DNA from 3 places in the Kitasatospora sp. NPDC036934 genome. Region 2 is predicted to be linked to each of the others. Evidence: predicted binding sites of a transcription regulator. Region 2 holds the regulator's gene; each other region holds the start of a gene.

Region 1 (2,262 bases), on a different contig from region 2:
TCTCGATCTCGGCGCGGATCTGGTTCACGCGGCCCGCGACCTGCTCGCTGTCACCGGCACCGTCGACGATCGTGGTCTCGTCCTTGGTGATGACGACCTTGCGGGCGCCACCCAGGAGGTCCAGACCGGCGTTCTCCAGCTTGAGGCCGACCTCCTCGGAGATCACGGTGCCGCCGGTGAGGACGGCGATGTCGCCGAGCATGGCCTTGCGGCGGTCGCCGAAGCCCGGGGCCTTGACGGCGACGGACTTGAAGACGCCCTTGATCTTGTTGACGATCAGGGTCGACAGGGCCTCGCCCTCGACGTCCTCGGCGATGATGACGAGCGGCTTGCCGCTCTGCATGACCTTCTCCAGCAGCGGGAGCAGGTCCTTGATGCCGCCGATCTTGGAGTTGGCGATGAGGATGTACGGGTCCTCGAAGGTCGCCTCCATCCGCTCCAGGTCGGTGGCGAAGTAGGCGGAGATGTAGCCCTTGTCGAAGCGCATGCCCTCGGTGAGCTCGAGCTCCAGACCGAAGGTGTTGCTCTCCTCGACGGTGATGACGCCTTCCTTGCCGACCTTGTCCATCGCCTCGGCGATGAGCTCGCCGATCTGGGTGTCGGCGGCGGAGATGGAGGCGGTGGAGGCGATCTGCTCCTTGGTCTCCACGTCGGTGGCCTGGGCCAGCAGCTGGTCCGAGACGGCCGCGACGGCCTTCTCGATGCCGCGCTTCAGGGCCATCGGGTTGGCGCCGGCGGCGACGTTGCGCAGACCCTCGCGAACCAGGGCCTGGGCGAGCACGGTGGCGGTGGTGGTGCCGTCACCCGCGACGTCGTCGGTCTTCTTGGCGACCTCCTTGACGAGCTCCGCGCCGATCTTCTCGTAGGGGTCCTCGAGCTCGATCTCCTTGGCGATGGAGACACCGTCGTTGGTGATCGTGGGGGCGCCCCACTTCTTCTCCAGCACGACGTTGCGACCCTTGGGGCCGAGCGTGACCTTCACCGCGTCGGCGAGCTGGTTCATGCCACGCTCAAGGCCGCGGCGAGCTTCCTCATCAAAGGCGATGATCTTGGCCATCAGAAGTGGTCCTCCGGGACACGGTCGACTGCTCGGACCAAGGGGTGCCCGCGACGGACGGCCCTGGTGTGCGGAGGTCCATTCCCCTACCGCCCCCGGGGGCCTCACCGACCCGGTCCGCTGTCACTCTCACACTGTGAGTGCTAACGCCAATGATTAGCACTCCGGGTGGTCGAGTGCAAGCCCAATCCACAACCCGCGAGCCGCCGTCCGGGCCGGCGCGGGTACGCGAACGGGCCCGTACGACGTGTGTCGTACGGGCCCGTCGAGAAGCAGGAGGTCCACCAGTAGTGGGCCGTGCCGAGCTCCTGGAGTCGGAAGGGGTCAGACCGCCGCGCGGACCATGTCCGCCTGCGGGCCCTTCTGTCCCTGGGAGATCTCGAACTCGACCCGCTGGCCCTCCTCGAGGGTGCGGTAGCCGTCCATCTGGATCGCGCTGTAGTGGACGAAGACGTCCGCACCACCGTCGACCGCGATGAAGCCGTAGCCCTTCTCCGCGTTGAACCACTTGACGGTGCCCTGAGCCATTCCGAACTCCCCTAGTGCTGTGCTGGCCCTTCACGGGCCCGCAGGTCGCGGGCCCGGGTCTGGTTTTGAAGGCCGGCCCGGGGAACCCCCCCTGAGCGCAGCCGTGCACGCCGCAACCCTCCGCACGGGGGCGCCGGACGGCTTCCGTGAGCGGGTGATTACGTCGACCGCCGCTGAATGTATCCGGATCGACGCCCTCTGCAACAGGGTCAACCGCCGGGAATTCCGCAGCCCCGCCAAGAGACAAGAGCGAACAAACCGGGAGGAAATCGGCATTGCACGCCGGACATAGCGGACGAATTACTCAAATGCCTGCAGGAATTCTGACATCTGCCTGACATGTTTCCCGACCCGGCGCCCAGGCCGGTCTCAGCGGCCGGACGACCTCCGGCGACGCACCCCGTCCGCCGGGAGCGGAGCCCTGTTCCCAGCAGAGCCACACTCTACTCCGACTCGACCCGGAATATTCCCGCCGAAATACGCGCGACCGCCCGCACATACGGGGAATCGAATTCCGTACGTGCGGGCGGCGCGGAAAAGGGCGGGGCGGCTCAGCAGCCGCCGGCCACCGCCGGAATGATCGAGACGCCGGCACCGTCCTTGATCTCGGTCGCCAGGCCCTCGGCGAAGCGCACGTCGTCGTCGTTCACGTACACGTTGACGAAACGGCGCAGCTT
Region 2 (2,262 bases):
GCCGCGGCGGGTGCGCGAGCGCGGGCCGCGCTGGCCGGCCGCGGCGCCGAAGAAGGCGTCCATGATGTCGGAGAAGCCGAAGCCCGCCGCGCCGGCGCCGAAACCGCCCGCGCCACCGCCGCCGGGCGACAGCGGGTCGCCGCCGAGGTCGTAGACCTGGCGCTTCTGCGGGTCGGAGAGCACCTCGTAGGCGGCGTTGATCTCCTTGAACCGCTCCTGCGTCTTCGGGTCCGGGTTGACGTCCGGGTGCAGTTCGCGTGCGAGGCGCCGGAACGCCTTCTTGATCTCGTCCTGCCCCGCATCCCGTCGGACGCCGAGTACCGCGTAGTAGTCCGTGGCCACCAAATGCTCCGCTTGTTCCGCCTGTAGAAGTGCGACTGGGACACCGCCGCCGGGTTTTCCGACGGCGGCTGCTTGCTACGACTCGGCCAGGATCTGACCCACGTACCGTGCCACCGCTCGCACCGCCCCCATTGTGCCCGGGTAGTCCATCCGGGTCGGACCGATCACACCCAGTTTGGCCACGCTCTCGTCGCCCGAACCGTAGCCGACCGAGACGACCGAGGTGGAATTCAGCCCTTCGTACGCGTTCTCCCGCCCGATCCGGACCGTCATCGCGGCGTCCGTGGTCTCACCCAGGAGGCGGAGCAGGACGACCTGCTCCTCCAGTGCCTCCAGCACCGGCTGGATGGTGAGCGGGAAATCGTGTCCGAAGCGGGTCAGGTTGGCCGTGCCGGCCAGCATGATCCGCTCCTCGTTCTGTTCGGCGAGCGCTTCGAACAGCGTTGCCAGGACGGTGCTGACGGTCGGCCGGTCGACCTGTTCGAAGGCCGCCGGGAGTTCCTCCAGCAGCCCCGGGACGTCCGGCAGCCGCTGGCCGGCCGCCCGCGCGTTGATCCGCGCGCGCAGGTCGGCCAGGACCGTCTCGCCGACCGTGCCCGGGCAGTCGACCATCCGCTGCTCGACCCGGCCGGTGTTGGTGATCAGCACCAGCATCACCTTGGCCGGGGCCAGCGCCACCAGTTCGATGTGCCGGACGGTGGAGCGGGTGAGCGAGGGGTACTGCACCACCGCGACCTGCCGGGTCAGCTGCGCGAGCAGCCGCACCGTGCGGGTGACCACGTCGTCCAGGTCGACGGCGCCGTCCAGGAAGTGCCGGATCGCCCGGCGCTCCGGGGAGCTCATCGGCTTGATCTCGGCGAGCTTGTCGACGAACAGCCGGTAGCCCTTGTCGGTGGGGATCCGCCCGGCGCTGGTGTGCGGCTGGTGGATGTACCCCTCCTCCTCCAGCGCCGCCATGTCGTTGCGCACCGTGGCCGGGGACACCCCGAGGTTGTGCCGTTCCACCAGGGCCTTGGAGCCGACCGGCTCCTCCGTCCCGACGTAGTCCTGGACGATCGCGCGCAACACGGCGAGCTTGCGGTCGTCCAGCTGGCGGACCTCACCGGCCATGGGGCACGCACCTCCGTCTTCGCACGTTGTCGGTCTGTGATGCTGCGAGCCGCTCCGAGGAGGGCCCCGACCCTGGCACTCTGCACACTCGAGTGCCAAAACCGTACCTGCCAGTGTACGGCCCGGGTCCTACCGCAGGAACGGCCCGGCCGGGGTGATCCTGCCCGCAGTTCCGGACGGCCGCACGACACTCCGCGTGCGCGGGTGGTGCCCCGGGGCCGTCCGGGTGGCAGCATCGAAAGCGACGGCGAACGGAGGAGCAAGCAATGTCGAGCTCGGGCCAGCACACCCGTTTCGCGCCCGACCGCGGCCTGACCGGCCGCATGGTCGCGACGATGTTCGTGATCGGGCTGCTGTACGTCGGTTTCACGGGCCTGCTGATCGCGCTGCTGCGCGGGGCCTGGCCGCTGATCGTGCTGATCTCCGGCGGGCTGTTCGTGGCCCAGTTCTGGTTCAGCGACAAGATCACCGAGCGGGCCATGGGCGCCCACCAGGTGACCGAGGAGCAGTACCCCCAGCTGCACGGCACCATCGACCGGCTCTGCGCCCTGGCCGACATGCCCAAGCCCCGCGTGGCGGTCGCCGACAACGACATGCCGAACGCCTTCGCCACCGGCCGCAACCCGCAGAACGCCGTGGTGTGCGTCACCACCGGCCTGCTGCGCCGACTCGAACCCGAGGAGCTGGAGGGCGTGCTCGCCCACGAGCTCTCGCACGTCGCCCACCGGGACGTCGCGGTGATGACCATCGCCGGCTTCCTCGGCGTGCTCGCCGGCGCGATGACCCGGATCGCCATGTACGGCGGGTTCA
Region 3 (2,262 bases), on a different contig from region 2:
ACTGTAGGACGCCAGGTCCTTCGTCCCGAACACGCCGACGATCGGATTGATCACGCCTTTGACGAAGGCGTTGACGATGTTGGTGAAGGCCGCACCGATGACCACGGCGACGGCGAGTTCGACGACATTTCCACGCAGCAGGAATTCCTTGAAGCCTTTCATGCCGCCTCGAACGACGAAGTCGTTCCGGGGTTACGGGTGATCTTCCGGGAGCCCGGATTGACAACCCGTACGGCCCACCGCGGCCCCCGAGGGCGGTGGCAGTCCGGCCTGCAGGGGCCCGGAGGCGAGCGCCGCGGCGACCGCGAGCAGCACCAGCGCGGGCACCCCGCCCCGCCGTCGGACGGCCCGGCGCCAGCGGTACCAGCCGCCGCACCCGCGCCGGATCGGCGGGAAGCTCGGCACCTCCCGCCGGGGCGGCACGGAGGGCGCGGGCAGGGGCAGGGAGAAGGGCAGGCTCGTGGTCGTCATGGGGGCCTCCGGACTCGGTCGGGTCTTGCTCGGTGACCCCTACCCTGCGCGTTCCCGCCTCGGCTGGGAAATCGATTCCCACAGCCTGTGGAAAACCCGCCCCTGTGGATAACTTCGTACACTCACACGAGCTAATCCGACCCTCGAAGGTTGACGATGGTGCGCGAAAAGGCCCGCCGCCCCCGCGCGAAGCGGGGCCGACGGGCCTTCTCGTGAGACCGAGGTCAGCCGGCGGCCGGAGCCGGGCTGGTCGATGAGCTGGACGAGCTGGAAGAGCTCGACGAACCGGACGAGCCCGAGCCCGAACCCGAGGTCGACGACGTCGAGGAGCTGGCGGACGAACCCGCGCCCACCGAGCTGCTGGAGGACGAGCGACTGTCGGTCCGGTAGAAGCCCGAGCCCTTGAACACGACGCCCACGGCCGAGAAGACCTTGCGGAGTCGTCCCTGGCATTCGGGGCACGTGGTCAGCGCCTCGTCGGTGAACTTCTGCACCGCCTCCAGGCCGCTGCCGCACTCGGTGCACTGGTACTGGTACGTGGGCACTTGTCTTCCTCCTGGCACTCTCGCCTGATGAGTGCTAACGATGGTCAATGATGCGGTATTCCGTTGGATCAGTCCAGCGAATCCGGTGTGAGATGAGCCGGTACCGCGTCACCGCCCACCGAGCGTTCAGCCCTTGGCCGCGCCGACCAGCTGCGCCGCGTTGCCGCGCTCGGCCGACGAGGCCACCACCCGGCCCGGCCCGCCCGGGGCCACCAGCAGGTGCCGCATCGACAGCAGCGCGATCAGCCCCAGGCCGGCGCCGATGGCCGGCACCAGGAAGCCGACCGAGGGCCCGTGGCCGTCGAGCAGCTTGCCCGCCGCCATCGAGCCGAACGCCAGTCCCAGCCCGATCGCACCGGTCAGCCAGGTGAAGGCCTCGGTCTTGGCGCCGTCCGCGACCAGGGTCTCGACCAGGGTGTAGCCGCTGATCAGGGTCGGGGCGATGGCCAGGCCGCAGACCAGCCCGGCGACCGTCAGGGCGACCAGGTTGGGCATCGCCCACAGCACCGAGCAGCCCAGCACCAGCATCGTGTAGCTCATGGCCATCCGCTGCTGCACCGGCCGCCGCCAGGCGATCACGCCGTACAGCACGCCGGCCAGCATCGAGCCGCCCGCGAAGATCCCGTACACCGTGCCGCCGGAGTCGTGCTGCCCCACCGAGTCGGCGAAGGCGTTGACCGACACCTGCATGCCGCCGAACACCGCGCCGACCCCGAGGAAGGCTCCGACCAGCAGCCGGACGCCGGGCGAGGCCAGCGCCGAGGCGCGCCGCACGCCGGGCTGCGGGAGGATCCGGGCCGGGGCGCTGCGCCGCTGGGCCGCGAAGGCGAGACCGCCGACCAGGGTCAGCGAGGCCTCGACGACCAGCGCGACCGCCGGGCTGGCGAAGGCGGCGATGTTGGCGGCCAGGATCGGGCCGACCACGAAGGTGAACTCGTCCGTCACGGACTCGAAGGCGAAGGCGGTGCTCACCTTGGCGCCGGCGGCGGGCGAGGCGCCCTCCCCGGTGAACGTGGAGACCCAGCGGGCCCGGACCATCGCGCCGATCTGCGGCACGCTCGCCCCGGCCGGGACGGCGGCCAGGTAGACGCTCCAGGCCGGCGCGTGGCCGAGCGCCAGCGCGATCAGCAGGCCGACCGAGACCGCGTGCACCAGCACCGTCGGGACCAGCACCGCGGCCTGGCCGTACCGGTCGGCCAGCCGACCGGTCTGCGGCCCGATCAGGGCCTGGGCGACGGCGGCGACC

The links. Region 2 encodes HrcA, which represses chaperone genes, less so after heat shock. Its sites were predicted from a motif close to TTNGCACTCNGNNNNNCNGAGTGCNAA; they were not measured.
Region 1: groL (chaperonin GroEL) is a predicted target of HrcA. The motif match lies at 1,214-1,240, and genes of this name have one in related genera.
Region 3: ACZ7BZ_RS16415 (FmdB family zinc ribbon protein) is a predicted target of HrcA. The motif match lies at 1,028-1,054, and genes of this name have one in related genera.

The regions. Positions count from the first base shown of each region.
Region 1 covers NZ_JBVJQR010000009.1:8,689-10,950, reverse strand. The annotation lists gene groL (chaperonin GroEL) at 1-1,057, opposite strand, end outside; gene ACZ7BZ_RS15480 (cold-shock protein) at 1,382-1,585, opposite strand; gene ACZ7BZ_RS15475 (MoaD/ThiS family protein) at 2,137-2,262, opposite strand, start outside.
Region 2 covers NZ_JBVJQR010000004.1:124,191-126,452, reverse strand. The annotation lists gene dnaJ (molecular chaperone DnaJ) at 1-342, opposite strand, end outside; gene hrcA (heat-inducible transcriptional repressor HrcA) at 418-1,452, opposite strand; gene htpX (zinc metalloprotease HtpX) at 1,719-2,262, shown strand, end outside.
Region 3 covers NZ_JBVJQR010000009.1:209,414-211,675, forward strand. The annotation lists gene mscL (large conductance mechanosensitive channel protein MscL) at 1-162, opposite strand, end outside; gene ACZ7BZ_RS16410 (hypothetical protein) at 193-471, opposite strand; gene ACZ7BZ_RS16415 (FmdB family zinc ribbon protein) at 696-1,016, opposite strand; gene ACZ7BZ_RS16420 (MFS transporter) at 1,143-2,262, opposite strand, start outside.